DNA from 2 places in the Ligilactobacillus sp. 110_WCHN genome. Region 2 is predicted to be linked to the other one. Evidence: predicted binding sites of a transcription regulator. Region 2 holds the regulator's gene; the other holds the start of a gene.

Region 1 (7,258 bases), on a different contig from region 2:
GCGATTTATGGCGGATTGATCGGCGCGGCAATTACGTTGATCATCTTTTGCAAGCACCGGGGAATCTCAGCATGGGAGTTCTTAGACATTGTTGCGCCAACCGTAATCATGGCTCAAGGAATTGGTCGGTGGGGCAACTTTGTTAATCAAGAAGCTCATGGGGTTGCGACGTCGCTTGCGTTTTTGCAAAATACATTGCACTTACCGCATTTTATTGTTCAGCAAATGTGCATTAACGGAACATATTACCAACCGACATTCTTATATGAATCTGTATGGGATATTGCTGGATTTATTTTATTGATGGCATTGCGTCATCGGAAACAGCTGTTTAAACGCGGCGAAGTCTTTTTAACGTACGTGATGTGGTACTCATTCGGCCGGTTCTTTATTGAAGGAATGCGGACTGATAGTTTGATGCTTGGGCCGCTTCGGGTTTCACAATGGCTATCATTTATTTTCTTCTTTAGTGCATTGGCGATCTGGATCGTGCGGCGGCGGAAAGCTGATCAGCCATGGTATTTAGACCAAGATGCAATTAAAAGATAAAATTTAATCAAAAATAGTTACGATAAAAACGCTTTTATAGTAAAATTAAAGTGATATTTAGAAAGGTGATATTAATGAGTTGGGAAGAAAACTATCAAACATGGAAAGATAATCCTGAATTAGCAGCTGATTTAAAGGCTGAATTAGATCAATTAGCAGATAATCAAGAAGCATTAGAAGATGCGTTTTACGAACCTCTTTCATTTGGAACTGCTGGAATGCGGGGCGTTTTAGGGGTTGGAATCAACCGGATGAACATTTATACGGTTCGGCAAGCAACTGAAGGCCTTGCAACCTTCATGGACACCCTTGATGATGAAACTAAGCAACGCGGGGTTGCAATCAGTTATGATTCACGGCACCATTCACAAGAATTTGCGTTTGATGCTGCCCGGGTTTTAGGGGCTCATGGAATTCCAACATTTGTTTTTGAAAGTTTACGTCCAACTCCAGAACTTTCATTTACAGTTCGTCATTTACATACATATGCTGGAATTATGATCACTGCAAGTCATAATCCAAAGCAATACAATGGATACAAGATCTACGGTGAAGACGGGGCTCAAATGCCGCCGAAGGAATCAGATATGATCACCAAGTATATCCGTCAAGTCAAGGATATCTTTGGCGTTAAGGTTGCTGATAAGGATGCCTTGATCGAAGACGGCACCCTTAAGATCATCGGTGACGAAGTTGATAAGGCATACTTAGAAGAAGTTAACCAAGTAACGATCAACCATGAATTAGTTGCTGAAGAAGGCAAAACAATGAAGTTGATCTTTACACCACTTCACGGAACAGGAGCAATGTTAGGGGAAAAGGCTTTGAAACAAGCTGGTTTTGAAAACTTTACGATGGTTCCTCAACAAGCTGAACCAGATCCAGAATTTTCAACCGTTAAGAAGCCGAACCCTGAAGATCCAGCTGCCTTTGATTTGGCAATTGAACTTGGTAAAAAAGAAGGCGCTGACTTATTAATTGGGGTTGATCCAGATGCTGACCGTTTAGGAGCTGCTGTTCGTCAACCAGACGGGGAATACAAGTTATTGACCGGAAATCAAATTGCAGCCATTCTCTTAAACTACATTTTGACTGCGCGGAAAGATGCCGGCACATTGCCAGCCAATGCGGTAGCTGTAAAATCAATCGTCTCAAGTGAATTTGCAACGAAAGTCGCTGCCAACTTCAACGTTAAGATGATCAACGTTTTGACTGGATTCAAGTTTATTGCTGAACAAATCAAGAACTTTGAAGCTGACGGTTCACACACATTTATGTTTGGGTTCGAAGAAAGTTACGGTTACTTGATTCGGCCATTCGTGCGTGATAAAGATGCCATCCAATCATTGGTAATGCTTGCTGAAGTTGCTGCCTTCTACAAGAAGCAAGGCATGAACCTTTATGATGGTTTGCAAGAACTCTTTAAGAAGTATGGTTACTTCGCTGAAAAGACAATTGCATTGACCTTTGATGGGGTTGAAGGCGCTAAGGAAATTGAAGACTTAATGACGAAGTTCCGTGAAGAATCACCAAAGGAATTTGCTGGTTACAAGGTCGTTGCCTTAGAAGACTTTGAAAAGTCAACGAAGACGAATGCTGACGGAACGGTTGAAGAAATCAAGATTCCAAAGTCAAACGTATTGAAGTACTTGCTTGAAGATGGAACATGGATCGCTGTTCGGCCTTCAGGAACGGAACCGAAGATCAAGTTCTACATTGGAACGCAAGCTGATTCACAAGATGAAGCGTTTGCTAAACGGCAACAATTTGAAGATACAGTGATGGCATTTGTTAAAGGCTAATCGAATCAATTGAATAGAAAAGCATTTAAGGCTGGGGGATTTCCAGCCTTTTTGCTTGCCGAAATTAAGTTTTTGAAAATGCGAAAATATGTTCGTTATGATAAAATATTGATAACAATCTGATTGAGAAAGGAGAATGAAAATGATCGAACGACAAGCAGATCGAAAATTTGATTTGGTTGCCCCATATAAACCAACTGGCGACCAACCGCAAGCAATCCAAGAACTTACAGAAGGATTGAAAAAGGGTGAAAAATCTCAAATTTTGCTTGGAGCGACTGGAACAGGGAAAACATTTACGATTGCGAATGTAATTAAAAATAATAACAAGCCAACGTTGGTTCTTGCTCACAATAAAACATTAGCGGGACAGCTTTACGGCGAGTTAAAAGAGTTTTTCCCGCATAATGCGGTTGAATACTTTGTTAGTTATTATGATTTTTATCAACCAGAAGCATATGTACCCTCTAGTGACACGTATATTGAAAAGGATTCAAGCATTAATGACGAAATTGATAAATTGCGGCACTCGGCAACAAGTGCTTTGTTGGAACGTAACGACGTGATCGTTGTTGCATCAGTCTCATCGATTTTTGGATTAGGGAGCCCGTTTGAATATCAAAAGCACACGATTTCACTTCGAGTTGGCCAAGAAATCGAACGTGACAAGTTATTACAATCGTTGGTTGATATTCAATACGAACGCAATGATATTGACTTCCAACGGGGTCGGTTCCGTGTTCATGGTGATGTCGTTGAAATTTTTCCCGCTTCACATGATGAGCGGGCACTGCGGGTTGAATTTTTCGGGGATGAAATTGACCGAATTCGGGAAATCGATCCGTTGACTGGTGAAGTTTTTGGTGACCGGAATCACGTTGCAATTTTCCCAGCAACCCACTTCATGACGAATGATGACCAGCTTGAACGAGCAATTGACGGGATTCAGCATGAACTTGACGACCGGTTAAAGGAATTGCATTCTCAAGGAAAATTGCTTGAAGAAGAACGGTTAAAGCAACGGACAACGTATGACATTGAAATGCTAAAGGAAATGGGTTATACGTCAGGAATTGAAAATTATTCCCGGCATATGGATGGGCGTAAACCAGGTGAACCGCCATATACGTTGTTGGATTTCTTCCCGAAAGACTTTCTGATCGTCGTTGATGAATCACACGTTACAATGCCGCAGGTTCGGGGAATGTATCATGCGGATATTTCGCGGAAACAAATGCTGATCGATTATGGTTTTCGGCTTCCAAGTGCGCTTGACAACCGTCCGCTAAAGCTTGAAGAATTTGAAAAGCATGTTCATCAAATCATTTACATGTCAGCGACTCCGGGACCGTATGAAAAGGAACAAACCGATCACGTCGTTGAACAGATCATTCGGCCAACCGGGTTGCTTGATCCTGAAATCGAAGTCCGCCCAGTCATGGGCCAAATGGATGATCTTGTTGGCGAAATTAATAAACGGGTCGAACGAAACGAACGGGTCTTTGTGACGACGTTGACGAAAAAGATGGCGGAGGATCTCACGGATTATTTCAAGGAACTTGGAATTAAGGTTAAATACCTGCACTCCGACATTAAAACGCTTGAACGGACGAAAATTATTCGTGACTTGCGGCTTGGAAAGTTTGATGTGCTTGTCGGGATCAATCTTTTGCGGGAAGGAATCGATGTGCCGGAAGTGTCATTGGTTGCGATTTTGGACGCGGATAAGGAAGGCTTTTTGCGCAATGAACGGTCATTGATCCAAACGATCGGACGGGCTGCCCGGAATGTTAACGGGCATGTAATTATGTATGCCGATGAAATTACGGATTCAATGCAGGCGGCAATCGATGAAACGAAACGGCGGCGCCACATCCAAGAAGAATATAACCGGAAGCACCACATTACACCGAAAACGATCAAAAAAGATATTCGGGATCAGATCTCAGTGCTTGATAATCCAGATAAGGAAACTGAAGATTTGGCAAGTGACGAAGTTGAATTCAGCAAGATGACTAAAGCAGAACAAAAGGAAATGATCGACCGGCTGAAGACTCAAATGAAGCAAGCGGCCAAAGACTTGAAATTTGAAGAAGCAGCTTCGCTTCGGGATACGATTCTCGAATTAGAAGCTGAAATTGGGTAAGAAGGAGGAATTGACGTGGCAAAGGATCAAATTGAAATTCATGGCGCACGCGCGCATAATTTGAAAAACATTGATGTGACAATTCCCAAAAATAAACTAGTTGTTATTACTGGTTTATCTGGCTCCGGAAAGAGTTCGCTGGCATTTGATACGTTGTATGCTGAAGGTCAACGACGGTATGTTGAAAGCTTATCATCATACGCACGGCAATTTTTAGGTCAGATGGAGAAACCGGATGTCGATTCGATTGATGGACTGTCACCGGCAATTTCAATTAACCAGAAAACAACGTCGAAAAATCCACGGTCAACGGTTGGAACGGTTACTGAGATTACTGACTACCTGCGGCTTTTGTGGGCGCGGGTTGGAACACCGATTTGCCCGAATGACGGTCATCAAATTACCAGTCAATCACCACAACAAATCGTTGATCAAATTTTGGCTCTCCCTGAACGGTCAAAGATTCAAATTTTGGCGCCAGTCGTCCAGGATAAAAAGGGCCAGCATAAGGAAGTTTTGAAAAAAATTCAACGGGCTGGTTTTGTGCGGGTCATTATTGATGGCGAAATGCATGAAATCGGTGATGAAATTGAACTTGATAAAAATAAAAAGCATTCGATTTCAGTTGTTGTTGACCGGATCATTGTCAAGGACGGAATCCGGTCACGGCTTTTTGATTCGGTTGAAGCGGCGTTAAAACTCACGGATGGTTATGTTGCCGTTGATGTGATTGGCGACCAGGTATTACAATTTTCCGAAAAGTTGGCATGTCCGTATTGTGGCTTTTCAATTAAGGAACTTGAACCGCGACTATTTTCATTTAATGCGCCGTTTGGAGCTTGTCCAGAATGTGACGGCCTTGGTGAAAAAATTGAAGTTGATCCTGATTTAGTTGTTCCGGACAAAAGCAAAACCCTTGAAGAAGGGGCGATTGCACCGTGGGCTCCGGATAGTTCAAAGTATTATTACTCATTGCTTAGCCAATTTTGTAAAGCAAAGAAAATTAAGATGGATAAACCATTCAGCAAGTTGACGGCCAAGCAGAAGGAGACATTATTGTATGGTGCCGGAACGAAACAGTTCCACTTTCACTTTGAAAATGACTTTGGCAGCAAACGCGATGTTGATATGACGTTTGAAGGGGTCATTCCGAACATTGAACGCCGGTACCGGGATACAAATAGCATGTTTAACCGCAATATTTTGCGCCGTTACATGACTAGTCAAGAATGTAAGGCATGTCACGGCTATCGGCTGAATCCGCAAGCATTGGCAGTTAAAATCGATGGAATGCATATTGGCGAGGTTTCAGATCTGCCGGTTGATCAGGCCCTTGAATTTTTTGATAAGCAAAAGTTCAGTGAACAAAAGGAAATGATTGCCCGGCCAATTTTGAAAGAGTTGCATGACCGCTTAACATTTTTGAAAAATGTCGGATTAGACTACTTGACTCTTAGCCGGTCAGCTCGAACCCTTTCCGGAGGTGAAGCGCAGCGGATCCGGTTGGCAACTCAGATCGGATCAAACTTGTCAGGAGTCATCTATGTGCTTGATGAACCATCCATCGGACTGCATCAGCGGGACAATGATCGGTTGATCGCGTCGTTAAAATCGATGCGTGATCTCGGTAATACGCTGATCGTTGTTGAACACGATGAAGATACAATGCGGGCGGCCGATTACTTAATTGATATTGGTCCTGGTGCAGGTGCAAACGGCGGTCAGGTAATGGCTGCCGGAACGCCGCAAGAGGTAATGAAGGTCAAAAATTCATTGACCGGCCAATATTTATCAGGGAAGAAATATATTCCCGTTCCTGAAACCCGGCGTGAAGGAAATGGAAAATCAATTAAGTTATACGGGGCTGCGGAAAATAATTTGAAGAACATTGACGTCGAATTTCCGCTGGGAAAGTTTATCGCTGTAACCGGCGTTTCTGGCTCAGGAAAATCAACATTAGTCAATCAAATTTTTGAACGGGTCTTGGCTCAAAAAATCAGTCATAATTCAACCGATAAACCAGGAAAGTACTCGAAAATTACCGGAGTTGAAAATCTTGATAAGGTAATTAACATTGACCAGTCGCCGATTGGCCGGACGCCACGAAGCAACCCCGCAACGTATACTGGAGTATTTGACGATATTCGCGGCCTTTTTGCCCAAACAAATCAGGCTAAAATGCGCGGATACAATAAAGGACGCTTTAGTTTTAACGTTAAGGGCGGACGTTGTGAAACGTGCAAGGGCGATGGAATCATTAAGATTGAAATGAACTTTCTTCCCGACGTTTATGTTGACTGTGAGGTATGTCATGGCTCCCGGTTTAATTCAGAAACCCTTGAAGTTGAGTATAAAGGGAAGAATATTGCGGAAGTTTTGAACATGACGGTTGACGAAGCCCTTGAATTTTTTGATGCGATTCCGAAAATCAAACGGAAATTGCAGACGATTTCAGATGTTGGTTTAGGATACGTTCAATTAGGACAGTCAGCAACGACGCTTTCTGGCGGTGAAGCACAACGGATGAAGTTGGCTTCAGAATTGCATAAGAAAGCCACGGGAAAGACGCTTTACATTCTTGATGAACCAACGACCGGGTTGCATTCGGATGATATCAATCGATTGTTGAAAGTATTACAACGTTTGGTTGATAAGGGCAATACGGTATTAGTGATCGAGCATAATTTGGACGTCATTAAGAGTGCCGATTATTTGATTGATCTTGGCCCTGAAGGCGGTGAAGGTGGCGGAACGGTTGTTG
Region 2 (7,258 bases):
GAGTGGTTAAGCCGGTTAGAGCTTGACCCAGCAATTCAGATTAAATTAGTCCATGCATTAAGCAAGGCAGCGGGTCCTGAAGGCATGGTCAATGGGCAAGTTGGCGACATTCAAGGTGAACAGCATCAATTAACGTTGGCCAAGCTTCAACGTGTTCATCGCGGGAAAACCGGCGCTTTGATTCAATATGCCTGTTATGCGGGTGGATTACTGAGTAACGTTTCTGCGAACCAGCAGGATGCATTAAAGCAATTTGGAATTCAGTTTGGATTGGCGTTTCAAATTTATGATGATATCCTCGATGTTGTGGGAACAGAGGCTGAACTAGGAAAGAAAGTTCATAAAGATCAAGCTGAAAATAAGAATACCTATCCGGGATTGTTGGGGCTTGAAGGAGCCCAGAAAGAATTACGCCATTCAATTCAATTGATGCGTGAAAGTCTTGCGGTGCTTCAACGGGATGGAATTGATATTTCATTACTAGCTGATTTTTTAAATTATTTTAAGATAAAGGATAAAGCATGAAAAAAGAACGAATTGATGTATTACTTGTAAAACAGGGACTTTTTGACAGCCGCGAACAGGCGAAGCGCGCCGTTATGGCGGGTGAAATTTTAGGTGAAAATGAAGAACGGCTTGATAAACCGGGAATGAAAATTGATCCGGAGGCTAAACTGCATTTTAAAGGGACCAAAATGCCGTATGTCAGCCGGGGCGGACTGAAACTTGAAAAAGCACTTAAAGTTTTTAAATTATCTGTGCGCAACAAGATTGTCCTCGATATTGGTTCTTCAACCGGCGGCTTTACGGATGTTGCGCTTCAAAAAGGAGCAAAACAAGTTTATGCACTTGATGTCGGAACGAACCAACTTGTATGGAAATTAAGACAGGATCCGCGGGTCGTTGTTATGGAAAATACCAATTTTCGGTACAGCAAACCAGAAGACTTTACGGAGGGACAGCCGGAATTTGCAACCACGGACGTTTCTTTCATTTCATTAAAGTTGATTTTGCCGCCGCTTCATCCAATTTTGAAGGAAAATGGCGATTTGGTAGCGTTGATCAAGCCGCAATTTGAGGCCGGCCGGGAAAAAGTCGGCAAGCATGGAATCATTCATGATCCAAAAGTTCATGAAGAAGTCATCAACATGATCATTAACTTTGCGGTTGAAAACCAATACGATGTTTGCGACTTGGACTTTTCACCAATTACGGGTGGTCATGGGAATATTGAGTTCTTGATTCATTTAAGGGCCGTGGACCGGGAAGGCCAAATTGCACCTGAAATTGATCCGCATCGAGTCGTTCAACAGGCCCATGCAACGTTACAAAACCAATAATCAAAGGAAGGGGATTAATATGCTTCAAGAACTAAGAATTAAAGACTTTGCGATCATTGAAGAAGCAGATATTGATTTCCAAGCTGGAATGACGGTTTTAACCGGGGAAACAGGTGCTGGGAAATCGATCATTATCGATGCCTTAGGCCTTTTGGCTGGTGGCCGCGGTTCAGTTGATTTTATTCGCAAGGGGGCTGCGAAGGCCGTTCTTCAAGGCCAATTTGTTTTGCCAGCTTCAGCCCCGGTTTTCCAAATTCTTGACGATTTAGGAATTGATCATGAAGATCAAACGTTGATCCTTCAACGGGATTTGTACCAAGCAGGAAGAAACGTTTGCCGGATTAATGGAGTATTGGTTAACTTAACTTCATTACGGAAAGTTGGCGAGATGCTGATCGATATTCATGGTCAAAATGAGCACCAGTCATTAATGCGTCCAGAAACGCACCTTAGTTTATTGGATGAATATGATCACCATTTACGTGATGAATTGCGGCGTTATCAGGATGCATACCAGCAATACCGTAAATTAAAAACGACGCTTGAAAAACGAGAAGCCAATGAAAAAGAATGGGCTCAACGGCTGGATATTTTGCAATTTCAACTTAATGAAATTGAAAGTGCCCAACTCGTTCCGCATGAAGAAGAAAAGTTGGTTGAAGAAAAGGATCAGCTTGATAATTACCAAACAATTCATGATGCACTTGAAAACTGCTATCAGGCATTGATGGGTGAAAATGTGGATGTGATCGGTCAACTTGGGACGACAATGGATGAACTTGAAAAGATTTCAGATCTTTCAAGCGATTTGAACGGAATTTACGAGAAAGTTTCCGATGCATTTTATAATCTGCAAGATGTTTCGCACGAGATCAATAACCAATTAGATTCAATGGAATGGGATGAAAACCGGCTTGACCAAATTGAACAGCGTTTGGATTTGATTCATCAATTAAAACGAAAATACGGCGACTCCGTTCAACAGGTAATTGATTATGGCCAAAAAATTAAACAGGAATTGGCCGAAATGCAAGACAGTGCAGAAAGCTCAGAAGAACAGGAAAAGGCGGTTAAGGCAGCTTATGATACGGCATATAGGTTGGCACAGACACTTTCAAGTCACCGTCATCAAGCAGCGCATGAGTTGGAAAAGGCAATTCATCACCAATTAAGTGCACTGTATATGGATAAGGCTGTTTTTAAGGTCAAGTTCAGCGGCAGCCAAGAATTAACTTCAACCGGATTAGATGATGTTGAATTTTACATTCAAACTAACCCAGGTGAATCGATGGGACCGCTTGCCAAAATTGCGTCTGGTGGGGAACTTTCACGAATCATGCTGGCATTAAAGACGATTTTCTCGCAACAGCAAGGCGTTACAAGCATTATTTTTGATGAAGTTGATACGGGGGTCAGCGGTCGAGTCGCACAAGCAATTGCCGAAAAGATCTCGCAAATTTCTCGTAATTCGCAGGTCTTGTGTATTTCGCACTTGCCACAGGTGGCAGCGATTGCCGATCACCATTACTTTATTTCAAAGAAGGTCATTGATGGGCGGACCGAAACCAGTGTTCAAAAATTAACTGCTCAGACTCGAATTCGCGAAATCGCGCGCATGTTATCCGGTTCAGAAATCACTGAACTAACGTTAAAACATGCCGATGAATTAATTCAAATGGCGGATCAGATAAAAAATAAAAAGGGCTGACAAAACGTTAAAAACGAGCGTGGTGGAAGCAGAAAAGCGAACGAATCATGCAGCAAAGATTCGGGGAGGTTTTTGAACTTCCACTAGCTGTGCGTCGCAGCCCGTTTGTTTTGGAACCCGGTTATGCGGATATAACAAAAAGGCTGTGATTTACGTCACAGCCTTTTTATTTAATATAATCACGGTATAAACCAATCACTTTTCCTAAAATCTTGACATGATCAAGGATAATTGGGTCCATCGTATCGTTTTCAGGTTGCAAGCGGTAATTATGTGCTTCGCGGAAGAACCGTTTGCAAGTTGCTTCATTTTGGTCGGTCATTGCAATTACAATTTCACCATTATCGGCGGTTGATTGCTTCCGGACAATGACCTTGTCACCGTTAAAAATTCCAGCATTGATCATACTCTCACCGCGAATCGTCAACATAAATAAATCATCGGCGGTATCAAAGTTAGGCGGAAGCGGGAAATAGTCCGTGGTTTCTTCAACTGCTAAGATTGGCTGACCAGCAGTAACCGTTCCAATCATTGGAATTGCGTCAGGCTTTGAATTTGAAACTCCTAATGCTTCCATTCCAGCCGGGGTAACTTCGATTGCCCGCGGTTTGGTTGCATCTTTTACAATAAATCCGCGTTTGGCTAACCGTGCAAGGTGGCCGTGAACCGTTGATGTTGACGAAAGCTCAACGGCTTCACCGATTTCGCGGACGGTTGGCGGATAACCTTTTTCTTGGACCGTTTCATAAATAAAACGGAGAACTCTCATTTGGCGTTCTTCAATCGGCTTACTCATAATAAACTCCTTTATCGATCTTCTTATTGATTTAAATGTTAGCACATCTTTTTGCTAAAAACAAACAAAGGTTCGCCATCATTGAAATTTAAGATTTTCTTTTGTAGAATTAAATTAAACACTTTAAAGAAAGGGGCACTGAGCGATGACGGAAGATAAATCAACGAACGAACAAAATGAACAACGCGGCGGTGCAATTCCTCAAGATTTGATCGATCGAATCAATGAACTTGCTCACAAGAAAAAAGACAAGGGTTTGACTGAGGAAGAACAAGCTGAACAAAAGCGGTTGCGTGAAACTTACCTTTCACTTTTCCGGGAAAACTTCAGAAGTCACATCGAAATGCTTCAGGTTTACGATAAGGATGGAAAAGAAGTTACTCCCGAAAAGGTAAAACGGATTCAACGCGAACGCGGCTTGCGGGATGATTAATTATAATTTGGAATGAAGGCTTTATTTTTTAGCTTTTTTCGCTTAAAATGATAACTATGTTAGTCGTAAGGAGGAAAGGATCTTGTCAACAGGAATTGTAGTTTTACTTGTAATCATTGGTGTGATTGCTGGATTTGCAATTGGTTTTTTTGCTGCAAAGAAGTATCTTGAAAACTACTTGAAGAAGAATCCACCATTCAACGAACAAATGCTTAAAACCATGATGCTTCAAATGGGTCAAAAGCCATCACAACGGAAGATCAACCAAATGATGACTTCAATGAAGGCCAGCTATGCTAAAGAAAATAGCAAGAAGAAAAGATAATTGATTGAATTGCGAAAAAGAGGTTGTGACATTAGTCGCAACCTCTTTGCTATATCCGCATAATCGGGTTCCAAAACAAACGAGCTGAGTAGTGACGCGTAGCTAATTCGAAAACCTCCGAATCTATGCTGGCGCGATTCGCTCGTTTTTACTGTTTTGTCACACCTTCTTTTGATGATTTAGTTTTCTTCGTTGCCGGATCAACGTATACAAAATTCGGGTCGATTTGGTCATCCAGCTTATCAAAGGCTTGTTCCATTTGCGAAATGATTTTTTGCTGGTTTTCGTCATTCAATTTCATTTTCCGGTCAACGACGATCGGGTCGCCAATTGCAACGGTGATTTTTTTCCGGGAAAGCAATGTCTTAAAGGTTAACGGGCCTTGATAAACGGCTGGAACGATCGGAACGTTGGCCATTTTAGCAATCAAGGTCACGCCGCCTTTCATTGCTTGTGAATGCCGGGTTCCGGATGGAAACATGATCAGTGACATGTCTTGATTACGGAGCCATTTAACAGGCGTTTTGATTGCCGATGGTCCCGGATTTTCACGGTCAACCGGAAATGCGTTGGCATGTGTTAAAATAAATTTTAAAATTGGATTTTTAAAGAGTTCTTTTTTTGCCATAAATGCAAACTGCTTTGGGGCAGCAGCAAGGGCAAATAAAAGTGGATCAAACCATGTTCGATGCGGCCCGACAAGGATATAATTGCCTTCAGGAAGCTTTTCTTTATTTAAAACGGTTAGTTTACCGTTAAAGATTCGAACAAGAAATGCAACACCCCGGCGCATAAAATTATAAAACATGGTGTCACTCCTTTCGTTTTTAATCCATTTTAGTATGCAAAAAATTACAACAACTTTCAAGTAAATTTAATAAATTAGTGAGGAAGGTTATGGAAAAAGTCAAGTTATATGAAAATGAACGGGTAGATTCGCTGTTAGCGGAGAATTTGCAAATTATTCAAAGCGCTGATGTTTTCTCGTTTTCGCTTGATGCGGTTTTACTTGCAGATTTTGTGAAATCTGTCAGTCGCCCAGACCGGAAAGCAGTTGACTTGTGTGCTGGAAACGGCGCAGTTGGATTATTTATCAGTAAAAAATTTGCTGGTCGGATCGACCAGGTTGAAATTCAATCTCGATTGGCGGATATGAACCAGCGCAGTTTGGAATTAAACGAGCTGACCGATCGCATCAAGGTCTATAACCGGGACCTCAAAGATGCATTTTCATTCCTTGAGAAGGATTCGTATGACGTTGTTACATGCAATCCGCCGTACTTTAAAACGCTGCCGCAAAGTAAAAAGAATCCTAATCAGTATTTAGCACTTGCGCGGCATGAAATTGCGGTCACGTTGGAGGATACGGTCAAAGTTGCCAGTGGATTATTAAAAACGGGCGGCAAAGCATACTATGTTCACCGTCCGGACCGGTTGATCGAAATTTTAGATACGATGCAGGCTCATCGACTTGCACCGAAACGGATCAAGCTGATTTATCCGAAGCAGGGAAGAGATGCCAACATGGTCTTGATTGAAGCAATCAAGGATGGAAAGTCAGATGGTTTGAAGTTTTTACCACCGGTGATCACCTATACTGATCAAAATGAATACACGCCAACGATTAAGGAAATTTTATATGGAAAGTAAATATTATATGTATGTCTTGTTGTGCGCGGACGGAACGTTTTACGGCGGATTTACCAATGATGTTGCGAAACGAGTTGCTACGCATAACGCAGGGAAGGGTGCCAAATACACTAAAACGCGGCGCCCAGTTAAATTGCTTTATCATGAAGAATTTGAAACGAAGTCGGCCGCATTAAAAGCCGAATATGCATTCAAACATCAATCCCGCAAAAAAAAGGAACAGTTCTTGCTTAATCATGGTGTTTTAGAGTCATCATGGATATAATATAAGCATGAACAGAAAGAAGGTTTTTTGAAAATGAAGTTAATTGCATTTGGCGTTCGGAAAGACGAAGAACCATACTTTAAAAATTGGGAACAAGAAAACGGTGCGGAAATCAAACTCGTTCCGGATCTGCTTTCAGAAAAGAATATTGATTTAATTAAAGGGTACGATGGAATCATCGGCTTGCAAACGACGCCGTATAAGCGTGAATATTTTGAAAAAATGAAGGATGCAGGGATCAAGATCCTATCGATTCGGAATATTGGGATTGATAATATTGATCTGGATGCAGCCAAGGATAATTTGATTCCGATTACAAATGTTCCAGCATATTCGCCGAGTGCAATTGCAGAATTTACAATTACCCAAATCATGCAACTTGTGCGGCATATTAAGATTTTTGATGAAAAAATGAGCCATCAAGATTATCGGTGGGAACCGAATATCAGTCGGCAGATCAATCAAATGACGGTTGGTGTTGCTGGGACTGGGCGAATTGGTCGGGCAGTGATCAATTTGCTTGATGGTTTGGGAGCCAAGGTCATTGCATTTGATCCTTATCACAATCCTGAATTGGAAAAACGCGGAATGTACGTTGATTCAATGGAAGAAATGTACCGCAAGGCAGATGTGATCACGCTCCACATGCCTGCAACGAAGGATAACTACCATTTGTTGGATAATACAGCATTTAGTCAAATGAAAGATGGCGTCATGATTATTAACACTGCTCGCGGAACG

What was found. Region 2 encodes LexA, which represses DNA repair genes until DNA is damaged. Its sites were predicted from a motif close to CNAACANNTGTTNG; they were not measured.
Region 1: a site for LexA is predicted at 2,433-2,446, ahead of uvrB (excinuclease ABC subunit UvrB). Genes of this name have one in related genera too.

What each region holds. Positions count from the first base shown of each region.
Region 1 covers NZ_JAULLI010000004.1:25,082-32,339, reverse strand. Annotated here, with positions in the region: gene lgt (prolipoprotein diacylglyceryl transferase) at 1-549, shown strand, start outside; gene Q3C15_RS02285 (phospho-sugar mutase) at 624-2,351, shown strand; gene uvrB (excinuclease ABC subunit UvrB) at 2,494-4,497, shown strand; gene uvrA (excinuclease ABC subunit UvrA) at 4,513-7,258, shown strand, end outside.
Region 2 covers NZ_JAULLI010000008.1:44,665-51,922, forward strand. Annotated here, with positions in the region: gene Q3C15_RS04120 (polyprenyl synthetase family protein) at 1-525, shown strand, start outside; gene Q3C15_RS04125 (TlyA family RNA methyltransferase) at 522-1,340, shown strand; gene recN (DNA repair protein RecN) at 1,360-3,048, shown strand; gene lexA (transcriptional repressor LexA) at 3,215-3,844, opposite strand; gene Q3C15_RS04140 (DUF896 domain-containing protein) at 3,990-4,277, shown strand; gene Q3C15_RS04145 (YneF family protein) at 4,360-4,602, shown strand; gene Q3C15_RS04150 (1-acyl-sn-glycerol-3-phosphate acyltransferase) at 4,751-5,410, opposite strand; gene Q3C15_RS04155 (tRNA1(Val) (adenine(37)-N6)-methyltransferase) at 5,500-6,252, shown strand; gene Q3C15_RS04160 (GIY-YIG nuclease family protein) at 6,242-6,517, shown strand; gene Q3C15_RS04165 (D-2-hydroxyacid dehydrogenase) at 6,551-7,258, shown strand, end outside.